Regions from separate parts of the Listeria marthii genome, predicted to be linked through region 2. Evidence: riboswitches for the same ligand, from Rfam matches in the RefSeq annotation. Region 2 holds a riboswitch; each other region holds the start of a gene.
What was found. A riboswitch is a leader RNA that binds a small molecule or an ion and turns the genes downstream of it on or off. The one in region 2 is predicted to bind S-adenosylmethionine.
Positions count from the first base shown of each region.

Region 1: another riboswitch for S-adenosylmethionine. It lies ahead of HCJ55_RS08080 (ABC transporter substrate-binding protein); the one in region 2 lies ahead of HCJ55_RS10475 (MetQ/NlpA family ABC transporter substrate-binding protein).
Region 3: another riboswitch for S-adenosylmethionine. It lies ahead of HCJ55_RS04570 (5-methyltetrahydropteroyltriglutamate--homocysteine S-methyltransferase); the one in region 2 lies ahead of HCJ55_RS10475 (MetQ/NlpA family ABC transporter substrate-binding protein).
Region 4: another riboswitch for S-adenosylmethionine. It lies ahead of metK (methionine adenosyltransferase); the one in region 2 lies ahead of HCJ55_RS10475 (MetQ/NlpA family ABC transporter substrate-binding protein).

Region 1 is NZ_JAASWB010000004.1:78,274-81,767, reverse strand. Features, by position in the region: gene HCJ55_RS08095 (IMP dehydrogenase) at 1-559, opposite strand, end outside; gene HCJ55_RS08090 ((4Fe-4S)-binding protein) at 738-971, shown strand; gene HCJ55_RS08085 (GNAT family N-acetyltransferase) at 983-1,261, shown strand; SAM riboswitch class I at 1,402-1,504, shown strand; gene HCJ55_RS08080 (ABC transporter substrate-binding protein) at 1,591-3,165, shown strand; gene HCJ55_RS08075 (ABC transporter permease) at 3,268-3,494, shown strand, end outside.
Region 2 is NZ_JAASWB010000005.1:74,420-77,913, reverse strand. Features, by position in the region: gene yycF (response regulator YycF) at 1-1, opposite strand, end outside; gene HCJ55_RS10480 (pyridoxal phosphate-dependent aminotransferase) at 213-1,394, opposite strand; SAM riboswitch class I at 1,547-1,666, shown strand; gene HCJ55_RS10475 (MetQ/NlpA family ABC transporter substrate-binding protein) at 1,777-2,598, shown strand; gene HCJ55_RS10470 (methionine ABC transporter ATP-binding protein) at 2,613-3,494, shown strand, end outside.
Region 3 is NZ_JAASWB010000002.1:349,240-352,733, forward strand. Features, by position in the region: gene uvrC (excinuclease ABC subunit UvrC) at 63-1,163, opposite strand; gene HCJ55_RS04570 (5-methyltetrahydropteroyltriglutamate--homocysteine S-methyltransferase) at 1,267-2,370, opposite strand; SAM riboswitch class I at 2,464-2,561, opposite strand; gene HCJ55_RS04575 (RidA family protein) at 2,625-3,002, opposite strand; gene HCJ55_RS04580 (DUF1294 domain-containing protein) at 3,081-3,338, shown strand; gene HCJ55_RS04585 (Imm8 family immunity protein) at 3,352-3,494, opposite strand, start outside.
Region 4 is NZ_JAASWB010000003.1:20,294-23,787, forward strand. Features, by position in the region: gene HCJ55_RS05545 (L-lactate dehydrogenase) at 1-263, shown strand, start outside; gene HCJ55_RS05550 (hypothetical protein) at 306-608, opposite strand; SAM riboswitch class I at 793-901, shown strand; gene metK (methionine adenosyltransferase) at 1,009-2,208, shown strand; gene asnB (asparagine synthase (glutamine-hydrolyzing)) at 2,346-3,494, shown strand, end outside.

The DNA.
Region 1 (3,494 bases), on a different contig from region 2:
TGTTAGCTTCTTTTAAAGTGGTCGATTTGTTAGCAGTAACTAATTTTTCGAAAGGAGTCATGAAATCAGCAACTTTTTCGTCTGGGCTCATGCGCGTTACGCGGTAGTCGCGACTTGTCACGATTCCTAGTAATTTACCGTGCGCCGTGCCGTCTTCTGTAACTGCAACTGTGGAATGACCAGTTTTTTCTTTTAAATCAAGAATGTCTTGAAGGGTTTTGTCTGGGCTGATGTTGGAATCGCTAATAACGAAACCAGCTTTATGATTTTTCACGCGAGAAACCATTGCCGCTTCACTTTCGATGGACTGGGAGCCGAAGATGAATGATACGCCACCTTCTGTAGCAAGAGCGATACCCATATTATCGTCGGAAACAGCTTGCATAATTGCGGAAACAAGCGGAATGTTCATTGTGATAGCAGATTCTTCACCCTTTTTAAATTTTACGATTGGTGTTTTTAAGCTAACGTTTGTTGGAACACATTCAGCGGATGAGTAGCCTGGAACAAGTAAAAATTCACTAAATGTGCGGGACGGTTCTTCAAAATAAAATGCCATTATTTCCACTCCTTCTTCTATTTTTAAATGAATTTATAAAATATCTTTATTATTTCAATAACTGGCAGGAAAGTCAATGATTGGGGGAGCTTTTTTAGGAATGTTTCTGGACGTTTTCTTTTGGGTGATGAGTGGAATAGATGAAAGGTAGAGAAACTTTGGCGAAGGAGGTAATCAGATGGACGAGGAAACGCTGCTTGAACGAGGCTACCGTAAGTATCGCGGGGCGGATATAGATATTTATTTTAATACAAATGTTTGCGAGCATTCGGGTAATTGTGTAAAAGGTAACGCAGAACTTTTTAATTTGGACCGAAAACCGTGGATTATGCCGGATAATGTATCGAAAGAAGAGGCGAAGCGGGTGATTCATACTTGCCCAAGTGGAGCGCTTCAATATATCGAGAAATAGGAGGAGATTAAATGGAATATAAAAATGGTGAAAATAGAATTTATGCTGTAAATGATGAAGGCGTAGAGGTTGGCGAAGTGACTTTTGTGCCAACTGGGGAAGATATGTTTATTATTGACCATACTGGCGTGGATGATGCGGCTCGAGGTCAAGGAATAGCCCAAGAACTGGTGAAACGCGCGGTTGAAAAAGCAAAATCAGAAGGGAAGAAAATTATTCCGCTTTGTCCATTTGCAAAAGCTGAGTTTTCTAAGAAGCCGGAATATCAAGAAGTAGAAGCATCTAAATAACAAGCGTAGACTGGGTTTTCTGCCCGGTCTATTTTTTTATAAAATAATTTTTGGGATTTCAGTTTTCTCTTCTTGACATCTGCTTTGTTTCAGTGTATCTTTAATTCACAGTAAACTTATAGGAATAATAGTATTACGTTTTCTTATCAAGAGTGGTGGAGGGAATCGGCCCAGTGAAACCCAGCAGCGGAGCGCAAGTTCTATGCTAATTCCGATCAGAAGTAATATTCTGGCAGATAAGTAGTAGCTTTTAATGAGGCGCTTCGATTCTGACCAAAAAACAGAGGAAGCGTTATTTTTTAGCGCTTAAAGAGGGGAGTTTTTGTTAGATGAAGAAATTTTTATTAGTAGCGGTTATCTCGGTTTTTGCCTTGGTGTTAACGGCTTGCGGAGGTTCTGGCGCTAGTTCAGACAAAGCAAACGGTTCAGGCAAAGCGAAAGACGGCGGCTCTCTTATTATCGGAGTTACAGGAGATCCAGAAGTTATCAATCCTAACTACGCTTCTGACCGTGTAACATTAACGATTCAACAAGCTGTATACGCACCGCTATTTTGGGAAGTTGACGGGAAACCGGCACTTGCAAAAAGCTTAGATATTTCAGATGACAACTTAACTTACACTGTGAAACTAAAAGATGGTTTAACTTGGCACGACGGCAAACCTTTAACTGCAGACGATGTAGTATTTACTGTTAATTCTATTTTAGATACAAAACAAAACAGCCCGAACCGCGGCAACTTTGTTTTTGACGATAAACCTGTAAAAGTAGAAGCAGTAGACGACACAACGGTGAAATTCACATTACCAACTGTTGCTCCAGCCTTTGAAAATACAATTAAAACTTTCTTCCCAATTCCAAAACACATTTTTGAAGGGGTAGAAAACATCGAGAAAAGTGATAAAAACAAAAATCCAATCGGCTCAGGTCCGTACAAATTTGTTGAATACAAAACAGGGGAATACGTTTCCTTAGAAAGATTCAACGACTACTTTGACGGCAAACCGAAATTGGATAAAGTTACTTTCCGAATCACAAAAGACCAAAACGCAGCTAATTTAGCACTGCAAAATGGTGAAATTAACTTAAAATCTATTCAACCTTCTGATAGAAACAAAGTAGAGAAAGCGAGCGCGGTAAACATTATCACTTACCCGGAAAATCGCTTAAGCTATGCGACATTCAACGAAAACCAACCAGCACTTAAATCAAAAGAACTTCGCCAAGCCCTTTCTTATGCGCTTGACCGTGAAGAAATCATTGATGCGGCTTACGGTTCAGATGAATACGCAAAACCAGCTTCCTCATTCCTAACAGAAAACACGAAATATTTCACTGATAAAGTAGAAACATACGACCAAGACATTGCCAAAGCGAAAAAATTAGTAAAAGAAAGTGGTTTTGATACAAGTCAAAAACTAACTGTTTACTATTTAAACAACAGTAAATCACAAGAAAGTATCGCGCTTTACTTGCAACAACAATACAAAGAAATCGGCGTGACACTGGACTTGAAACCAACAGATCCAAATGCACTTAGCAACATCACACTTGACCGTAAAAACGCAGATTACTCGATCGCGCTAAATGGTTATATCATGGGGAACGATCCGGATGCATATAAATCCCTATACCTAAGCGATGCGCCTTACAACTACTCAAACTACCACAACAAAGACCTAGACGCACTTTGGGAAAAAGGTGCTGTAACTGCTGACGACAAAGAACGTCAAGAAATCTATGAAAAAATCCAAAAAACAATTGCTGATGACGCTGTAATTTATCCAATTTCTTATGATAATGCAGTGCTAGCTCTTGATAGCCGTTACGGTGGACAAAAAGCTGCAACACCACAACCAGTAACAATGTTCCGTGATCTTTCTAAATTATATTTAACGGAATAATAATTAAAAATCATTCGTGAAAAATCTGACCTGCCATGCTTGTTTTTTGGCAGGTTCAGATTTTTACTTGTCATTTTTAGTGTTTTAGATAGGAGATAAATTATGCTAAAAACAATCATAAAACGCGTATTGCAAATTATTCCGATGCTATTTATTATTTCGATTATTTCGTTTGCCCTTATCAAATTAGCGCCCGGGGATCCCGTGAATTCCTTTGTTACGCCTGATATGAATCCTGATGATGTGGAGCGGATTAGACAGAGCTTAGGACTTGATCAACCGATTTATGTGCAGTACTTTATTTGGCTTGGAAACTTGTTGCAAGGGAA
Region 2 (3,494 bases):
TTTTTTTACAGTCCTCTCATTCCTGGATTTCGCCGGCTTTAACCGGGACAGATATTTTTTATTTAATGCGTAAAAATCTCACTAAACACTTTAAATTCTGGCCTGCCTTCATAAAACAACATGCTAAGAATAGACTTACTAATCAATTATAACACATACAAGTAATTATCTGAATTATTACAAGCGATTTCCTTTTAAAATTGGATATCCGCTTACTTTTGAGCCACTTTATCAAACAAATGTAGTTTGGCAATCCGCGAAACTGCTTCTTCCAAACGATCTTCATCCATTAAAAGGCCAACCCGCACATATCCTTCGCCAAACTCACCGAAGCCACTGCCATCCGCAACCGCGACACTCACCTTTTCTAAAAGATAATCCGCAAATTCACTACTGGTAAAATCTTCCGGCACCGGCATCCAAGCAAAAAACGAGCCCGCTGGAGCAACTGCTTTCCAGCCAATCTCATTACAAGCGGAAATAAACGCATTTCTACGGCTTTCATAGCGTGCAGTCAATTCTCTTACACACGTCTGATCCCCTGTTATCGCCTCAATCGCAGCATCTTGAATTCCTGGAAAGAGACTAACATACATATGGTCTTGAATCAGATTGATTGCCTCAATGACTTCACTATTTCCGACTGCAAAACCAACGCGCCAGCCCGCCATATTATACGTTTTTGAAAGTGTATATAGTTCAATCCCAACTTCTTTCGCGCCGTTCGTTTCTAAAAAACTAATTGGCTTCTCGCCGTCAAACCCGATTCCTCCGTAAGCAAAATCATGCGCAACAACGATATTATGCTCCTTGGCAAAAGCAACTGTTTCTTCAAAGAAATCGGCCGTTGCAACTGCGCCAGTTGGATTATTAGGATAATTTAAATACATTAATTCGGCTTTTTTAGCTATATCTTCTGGAATTTTAGTGAAATCCGGTAAAAAATTATTTGCGGCAATTAGCGGCATTTTTTCAAATTGAACTTCGCCTAGAACTACGCCGGACAAATAATCGGGATAACCTGGGTCCGGTAGAAGCATGACATCGCCCGGGTCCATTAAACACATCGGTAGCTCTACTAAGCCAGTTTTTGTGCCGAATAAAATCGCGACTTCTGTATTTGGATCAATTGTTACATTATATTCACGCGCATAAAAATCAGCGGCGGCTTGTTTTAGCTCATGCTTTCCGCGAAACAAAGAATATTTGTGGTTAAGTGGTTTTTCTGAAGCTGTTTTCATCGCTTCCACAATGTGTTTGGGTGTTGGCTGGTCTGGATTTCCTTGACCTAAGTTAATAACATCATGACCTTCTGCCACCTTTTTTCCAACTTTTTCTACAAGGCTAGAAAAAAACTGATCTGGTAAATTTTGCAAGCGTTTGGAAATTTTCATATGACACCCGTCCTTTTTAAGTTTCATTGATTAAAATAGTAAAGTTTTCTGAAGTATTTGTCCAGTACGATTTTTTTAAAACTTAAAAAAGCATTGACAAATTAAGCTAATATGCGTATATTTTTAACTAACAGGTTTTTCTAAAATATTTTCTCTTATCGAGAGCGGCAGAGGGACTGGCCCGATGAAGCCCGGCAACCTAACTTTATTTAAGCGTAAAGTGAAGGTGCTAATTCCAGCAAAATGGTGTATTCCGTTTTGGTAGATAAGAGGAGCTGGATATGTTCGACTTTCCACTTCTCTATTCTAAAATAGAGAAGTTTTTTTATTGTTTTCATGAATAAATCTGGATAATCACACAACATACTAGGGAGGAAAAAAGATGAGAAAATTAACAAAAGGGTTAGGAATTTTACTTGCATCAAGCCTTGTTTTAGGATTAGCAGCGTGCGGAGGCGGTAGTGATGATAAAGCCTTGAGCACAGAAAAAATCACAATCGGAACAACAGCAGGACCTCACCAACAAATCGCTGAGGAAGTTCAAAAATTAGCGAAAAAAGACGGTCTTGAAATCAAAATCAAAACATTTGATGACTATAATACACCAAATACAGCTTTAAACGATGGTGATTTGGATGCGAATAACTACCAAACAATCCCATTTTTAGAGCAACAAAAGAAAGATAAAGGCTACAAATTAGATGTTGCTTTTAAAACAGTAGCATTCCCAATGGGTATTTACTCCAACGATATTAAAGACTTAAAAAATCTTAAAAAAGGCGACAAAATTGCCGTTCCAAACGATCCAAGTAACGAATACCGTGGTTTAAAACTATTTGAAGATGCTGGCATTATTAAATTAAAAGATGGCGTGGAAGAAAAAGCAACGAAAAAAGACATTGCTGAAAACCCACTTGACCTTGAAATCGTTGAACTAGAAGCTTCTCAAATCCCTGCACAATTAGATGAAGTTGCAGCCGCAGCTATCAATACTAACTTTGCAATGGGCGCTGGACTTTCTATTAATAAAGATGCCATTTACCACGAACCTACAAAAGACAATCCATATCCAAACGTTTTTGTCGTTCGTAGTGCCAACAAAGACGATGAAGTCGTAAAAACATTAGAAAAATATTACCATTCAGATGAAGTAAAAGCATTTATTGAAAAAGAATTTAATGGGTCTGTAGTACCTGCATTCTAGGGAGTTGTTTTATTTTGATCGAATTACATCAAGTTTCAAAATCATTTAATGTAAATGGAAAAACCGTAGAAGCCGTCAAAAATGTTTCTATTACAGTCGAAAAAGGAGAAATTTTCGGTGTCGTTGGTTACAGTGGCGCCGGGAAAAGTACCCTTGTTCGTTGCATCAACTTGCTTGAACGTCCAGATGCTGGCCAAGTTGTGATTGATGGGAAGAACTTATCTACCCTATCAAGCAAAGAACTTCGTGTCGCACGCCGGAAAATTGGTATGATTTTCCAAGGATATAACTTACTAAAAACCGCAACTGTCTATGATAACATTGCCAAACCATTAAAATTAGAAGGCGTTCCAAAAGACGAAATCGAAACACGTGTGAATAAATACTTGTCGATCGTTGGCCTAGAGGATAAACGAAACAACTATCCAAGCCAACTTTCTGGCGGTCAAAAACAACGTGTTGCGATTGCTCGTGCTCTTGCGCATGAACCAGAAATTCTGCTGAGCGATGAAGCAACAAGCGCCTTGGACCCTGAAACAACAGAAGCAATTTTGCAACTGTTACTTAAAATTAATGCGGAACTCGGCATTACGATTTTCTTAATTACACATGAACTTGATGTCATTCAACGTATTTGTGACCGGGTCGCTGTAATGGAAAATGGACATTTAGTGGAGCAAGGTACTGTTCTTGATATTTTCACGAAAGCGAAACACGCGACAACCAAGCGTTTTGTTGGATCGGAAGCTAGTTTCGATATCCCACAAGATTTGCTTGAAAAATACATCGCAACTGGTAAATTGGTCTCCCTTCATTTTATTGGAGACGAAGCGGATGAACCTGCACTTGCTCTTGTATCGCGCAAATTCGACGTTTTGCCAAGCATTTTAGCTGGC
Region 3 (3,494 bases), on a different contig from region 2:
CTTATTTGTGATAAGATTTTCAACACCGAAAAAGAAAGAAGCTAATCCTTGGAAATTAGCTTCTAATGGTTGTTTATTTCTTTTTCAAAATCATATTCTTTCATCTTAGCGTAAGCGATGTACGCACTTTTTGCATTTTCGATTGCAAGGTCGATTTGTTTCTTTTTACCGCCTTTTTGTGGGAATAAACAAGCTTTTCGAAGTGACTCTTGTAGCAATTTTTTATCGATTTTTTCAGCGATTAGTAATTCTTTTGGTTGAATATTATTGGGATCTTCATAAAAATGGTTGATAAAATTGGCTAAATCGTCTTGGAGTGATGTTTCGATTTCGAAAACATGCCACTTGCTTCCATTAATTGCGCCGTTTCGAACGAAGAAAACAAAGACGCTTAGATAGTTGTCTTGTTGATAACAACCGATGATATCGCGATTTTTTAAGCCCGGGAAAATAATGTGCTGTTTTTCAATTGTTTCATTAATAGCCTGCATTTTATCGCGCAGTTCCGCCGCTCGTTCGAATTCGAGTTTTTCTATCGCTTCTTGCATCTCGGCTGTTAGCTTATCTTTTACATCTTTAATATCGCCTTCAAGGAAACGGCTAATTTTCCGGATTTGATTTTCATAGATAGCTGGCTCAATTTCCTCGTGGCATGGCCCTAAGCAAAGTCCTAGGTGGTAATATAAACACGGGCGGCCCGGCTTTCCGTCGCATCTGCAGAGTGGAAATAGTTTTTCGATTAGTTCTACGGTTTGTCTAGCGGAATAGCGACCAGGATATGGGCCAAAATAGTGCGCACCATCTTGTTTTACTTCCAACACGACTTCGATATGCGGATTTTTTTCGTTCGTAATTTTAATATATGGGTAACTCGGTCCTTCTTTTAACTGGATATTAAAAGGTGGCTGATATTTTTGAATTAAAATCATTTCGAGTAGTAGAGCTTCTTTTTCGGAAGTAGTAATGATTAATTCTAAATCGCGAATTTGCCGTACAAGTCTTGCTGTTTTTCCGATTTGTTTGCTATGAAAATAGGATTTTACGCGGTTTTTCAAGCATTTTGATTTACCGATATACAGAATTTCGTTATTTTCATCTCTATAAATATAACAACCTGGTGATTCAGGTAATAAGGTTAATTTAGTTTGTAATTTGTCATCCAAAGGGGCACCCCTCCTTCTTGAACATCTATTCTAGTCCTACTTGCCATTTTTGTAAAGACGCAAAAAGAACTAGCGCACAAATGTGGCTAGCTCTTCTTATTAGTTATTTACCCCAAACATCTTCTGCTAGTTGGACAACGTAGCGTAATTTATTCCATTGTTCTTCTTCGGTCAGGATGTTGCCTTCTTCTGTGGAGGCGAATCCGCATTGTGGACTTAGGCGTAATTGGCTTAATGGGACGATTTCGCTCGCTTCTGCAATTCGCGCTTTAATCGTCGCTTCGTCTTCTAATTCACCTGTTTTCGAAGTAATTAAGCCGAGAACGATTTTCAAATCCGGGCGCGTCACATATTTTAATGGCGCAAAATCTCCAGAACGTTCGTTATCATATTCTAAAAAGAAACCATCGATGTTTAATTGACCGAATAAGGTTTCCGCAACTGGTCCATAGCCGCCTTCCGCAATCCATGTAGAACGGAAATTCCCGCGGCAAATGTGCATTGTGATGACCATATCAGCTGGTTTATGTTTGATAGATTCATTGATAAGATTTTTATACGTTTCTTGCAATGTGTCCGGATCAAATCCTCTTTGTCGCACGACTTCGCGTTGTTCATCCGAGCATAAATAGCTCCAAGACGTATCATCTAATTGTAAATAACGACAGCCAGCATCATAAAATGCTTGAATCGCTTTTTGATACGCAGTCGCTAAATCAGCGGCAAATTTGTCGGCATCATCTAAATATGGCTGATACTCAATGTCGCCGCGATAATGAAGCATTGCTGGACTTGGAATCGTTTGTTTCGCGACATGATTTTCACCAACTGCTTCTTTTAGGAAAATAAAATCTTCTATAAATGGATGCGTGGTGAAATCGATCGGAGCCGTGATTTTTACCGAATGCGATTTTGTTTGCACTTTGCTAAACTGAATACCTCCAGCCGCATCGTATCCTTCTACCCCATCCAAATTCTCCAAGAAGTCAAAATGCCACCAAGCACGGCGAAACTCGCCATCTGTGATTGATTTTAAGCCGACTTCTTTTTGCTTTTCGACAATGTATTTAATTTCTGTATTTTCAACTTCGCGCAACTCTTGGGCTGTTATTTCGCCAGCTTGGAACTTCTCCCGCGCGTCTTTAATAGCCTTTGTCCGTAAAATACTTCCAACATGATCTGCATAAAATGGTGCTACTTGATTCATTTCCTTCGCCTCAATTCGTTTTATTTTTATGTACAAAAAAACTTTCCCTCAAAAGACAGCTTTTAAGGGAAAGTGAATTTACCTGATTCGCGTGCCTTATCTGTCAGTGTTACCTGCTGGATTTGGCACCGTGAAAAATCCGGTTGCCAAGGCTTCGCTGGGCCAGAACCCTCCACCTTTCTTGATAAGTACTATGTAATTGGTTCTTATTATATCGTTTGCTTCTCGTAGTTGTCAAATTTATTTCTGAATATTTATGCTTCTGCGATAACTTCGATTTCAATTTCAGCATCAAGCGGCAATTTCGCTACTTGGAAAGCACTTCTCGCTGGGAAATCACTGGAAAAGAATGTCGCATAAACTTCATTTACAGCCGTAAATTCATTTAAATCTTTGAAGAAAACGGTCGCTTTGATGATTTTATCCAGTCCAGAACCTGCTTCTTCTAACACTGCTGCTAAATTTTTAAAAGCTTGCTCGGCTTGTTTTGTCGCGCCTTCTGCTAATTCTCCAGTTGCCGGGTTAATACCAAGTTGACCTGACGTAAAAATAAGTCCGTTCACTTTTACAGCTTGTGAGTATGGTCCAAGTGCTTTTGGGGCTGACGATGTTTGAATAATTTCTTTTGCCATTTTATCCCTGCTTTCTTTTATGGTATGCTTTTATTCTAATCAATAAAGTTTGTTTTAGCAACGAAGGGGGATTTCTGGATGATTTTAACAATATATTTAATCGCGATAACGCTTATTTCTTTTCTATTATTCGCTATCGATAAACGGAAAGCAATTAAACACGCTTATCGGATACCTGAATCTGTACTGCTTTTCACCGCATTTCTCGGCGGGGCATTTGGTAGCTGGATGTCGATGCAGTTGTTTCATCATAAAACACAAAAACCGAAGTTCCGGATTTTAGTGCCGCTTGCGATGGTTTGGACTGTTGGGGTTTTGGTTTGGTGGTTGTATTAATCTCCATTAAATTTTAAGCTTTGTAATTTTCATATTCCCAAAAGAAATAATTTTGCAGCGCTTCACAAGAATCATCCCAGCTCTCTTTTGTACATTTTTCCAAAATGGATTCTATTTTATCCAAAAGTAAATCATAACGATAATATTCCAATACGA
Region 4 (3,494 bases), on a different contig from region 2:
TTTTAACTGGAAAAGGTTGGACGAGTTTTGGGATAGCGACAGCCGCGGCGGGAATTGTGGATGCGCTTTTAACAGATGCTAAACAAGTTTTTCCGTTAGCTGTGTATTCCGAAAAAACAACGACTTACATTGGTCAACCAGCGCTTATTGGTGCAAATGGGGTAATAGCTATTTTAGAACCGAAACTAACTGTAGATGAAGAGGCTAGTTTTGTTGCATCAGCTGAAATTATTAAAAAAGCTTTTCAGTTAATTGAACGATAATTTTTCATAAAAAAAGCTAGCGACATTTACGTCGCTAGCTTTTTAGGCTGTTTTAGCTTTTTTCTTTTGTTTAGGTTTTTTTGATTTTTTGGAAATAAAGCGAACTAGGCTAATGATAAGTGACACAACATATTCACCAAATGAGCCGATAAAAATGGCAATTGCTATTTCTGTTTGGGACATCCCACCGCCGTAAAAGCTGATGAAAAATACCACACCACTTGCAATTAATCCCATTGTTGCTAGGAAATATTTAAACCAATATAAACGAAACACAAAATCAAATAAACATACAACTGCTAAAAACCCAAGAAAAATAATCAAGGATAGCGGAATTAAACTCATAGATACAATCTCCTTTAGTTAAGTAAAACATCTTTTTTATCCATCTATCATACCACAGGTTGGAAATAATGATAAGTGAAAAATAATCAAACGCCATTTTTAAGGGATGGAAATGAATTCAAAACCGAATTATTATTGCATCTGGCCTCAGTTTATGGTATTCTATTTTAGAATTAAAATTTATCTTTCATCCAGAGCGGTAGAGGGACTGACCCTTTGAAGCCCAGCAACCTACACATATATGTGAAAGGTGCTAATCTGTTGCAGGAGTATTATCTTCTGAACGATGAGAGCAAAGGTATAATTATAGCCTTTCTCTATTCGTGCGCGTTTTGTGCAAAATAGGGAGAGGCTTTTTATATGAGACGTATTTGGAGAGAACTAAAGGAGGAAATTAAAATTGGCTAAAAACCGTCATCTATTTACATCAGAATCGGTTTCTGATGGACATCCAGATAAAATTGCAGATCAAATATCTGATGCAATTTTAGATGCAATTATTTCAAAAGATCCGGACGCGCGTGTGGCTTGTGAAACCACGGTGACGACTGGTTTAGTATTAGTAGCGGGAGAGATTACGACGTCTGTTTATGTAGACATCCCTAAAATCGTTCGCGATACTATTAAAGAAATCGGCTATACCCGTGCAAAATATGGCTTTGATGCAGAAACATGTGCTGTTTTAACGGCAATTGATGAGCAGTCACCAGATATCGCACAAGGCGTAGACGAAGCGTTAGAATCCAGAAGTGGCAACGAAATTGACGCTGCTATTGAAGCAATCGGAGCAGGAGACCAAGGTTTAATGTTCGGTTTTGCAACAGACGAAACAGAAGAATTAATGCCATTACCGATTTTCTTAGCGCATGGTTTAGCTCGCAAATTAACCGAATTACGTAAAACAAATAAATTAGATTACTTGCGTCCAGATGCGAAAACACAAGTAACTGTCGAATATGATGAATTTAATCAACCAGTTCGGATTGATACGATTGTTGTTTCAACTCAACATCATCCTGATATCACACAAGAACAAATTGCGAAAGACTTGCACACACATCTTTTCCCAGAAGTGATTGATGCTTCTTTCTTAGATGAAGATACGAAATACTTTATCAACCCAACTGGCCGCTTTGTTATCGGTGGCCCACTTGGCGATGCTGGTTTAACTGGCCGTAAAATCATCGTAGATACATACGGTGGTTATGCACGTCATGGCGGGGGAGCATTCTCCGGTAAGGATCCGACCAAAGTAGACCGTTCTGGCGCTTATGCTGCAAGATATGTTGCGAAAAATATCGTAGCTGCTGGACTTGCTAAAAAAGTAGAAGTACAAGTAGCCTATGCTATCGGCGTTGCGCGTCCGGTTTCGATTTCGATTGATACGTATGGAACAAGTGACTATTCCGAACAAGAATTAATCGATGGCGTAAATGCATTATTCGACTTACGACCAGCTGGCATTATCCATATGCTAGACCTGCGCCGCCCAATTTACCGTCAAACAGCTGCCTTTGGTCATTTTGGCCGTAGCGACCTTGATTTACCTTGGGAAAGAACTGATAAAGCAGAAGCATTGAAAAAATTAATTGTAAAATAAGTCTAACCGAGCATTTCATCTTAGAAATGTTCGGTTTTTTTCTTTCCTAAACAGTGCAAAGAGCGTTTAGTTATGATATGATAGACGTTGTGAAAAAAAGATAAAATGATTATCTATTATAGAGGAGAAATGTTACCATGTGTGGATTTGTAGGATGCGTACATGACCGCATTACAGAAATTACTGGCGCTGATAAAGAAACCTTTAGACAAATGAATAGTATGATTACGCACCGTGGGCCAGATGATGAAGGATACTTCACAGATGATCACGTGCAATTTGGTTTCCGCCGTTTAAGTATTATTGATGTAGAAAACGGTCATCAACCCTTAACGTATGAAAATGAACGTTACTGGATTATTTTTAATGGAGAAGTGTATAACTATGTGGAACTCCGTGAGCAATTAGTTGCTGAAGGAATGACATTTGAAACCGAAAGTGATACCGAAGTAATTATCGCTACATATGCGAAATACAAAGAAAAAACAGCAGAACGCCTTCGCGGGATGTTTGGTTTTGTGATTTGGGACAAACAAGAAGAACTTGTTTACGGCGCACGCGACCCATTCGGAATTAAACCATTTTTCTACGCAGAAGAAGACGGCAAACTGTTCATGGGTTCTGAAAAGAAATCCATTTTACATGCGTTAAAAGAAAAAGAATTAGATGAAGTATCATTACAAAATTATATGACGTACCAATTTGTTCCAGAACCAGATTCCTTAACTAAAAATGTAAAACGTTTAGAGCCAGGACATCAGTTTACGAAAAAAATTGGTCAACCAATGGAAATTACGACTTATTGGAAAGCATCTTTTGCACCAGTAACTAAATCAGAAGACGCATGGATTAAAGAAGTCCGTGACGTAATGTATGATTCTGTTAAAATGCATATGCGTTCTGACGTACCAGTTGGTTCATTCCTATCTGGTGGCATTGATTCATCGATTATTGCAGCAATTGCCAAAGAATACCACCCAGCAATCAAAACATTCTCAGTTGGTTTTGAACGCGATGGTTTCAGTGAAATCGATGTAGCAAAAGAAACAGCGGACAAACTTGGCGTAGAAAACATTAGTTATGTTATCTCACCAGAAGAATATATGAAAGAATTACCGAAAATTGTTTGGCATATGGATGATCCACTTGCTGACCCGGCTGCTATTCCGCTTTACTTTTTATCAAGAGAAGCTCGCAAACAAGTAACCGTAGCATTATCTGGTGAGGGCGCAGATGAACTTTTCGGTGGTTATAACATTTATAACGAACCAAATTCCCTTGCAATG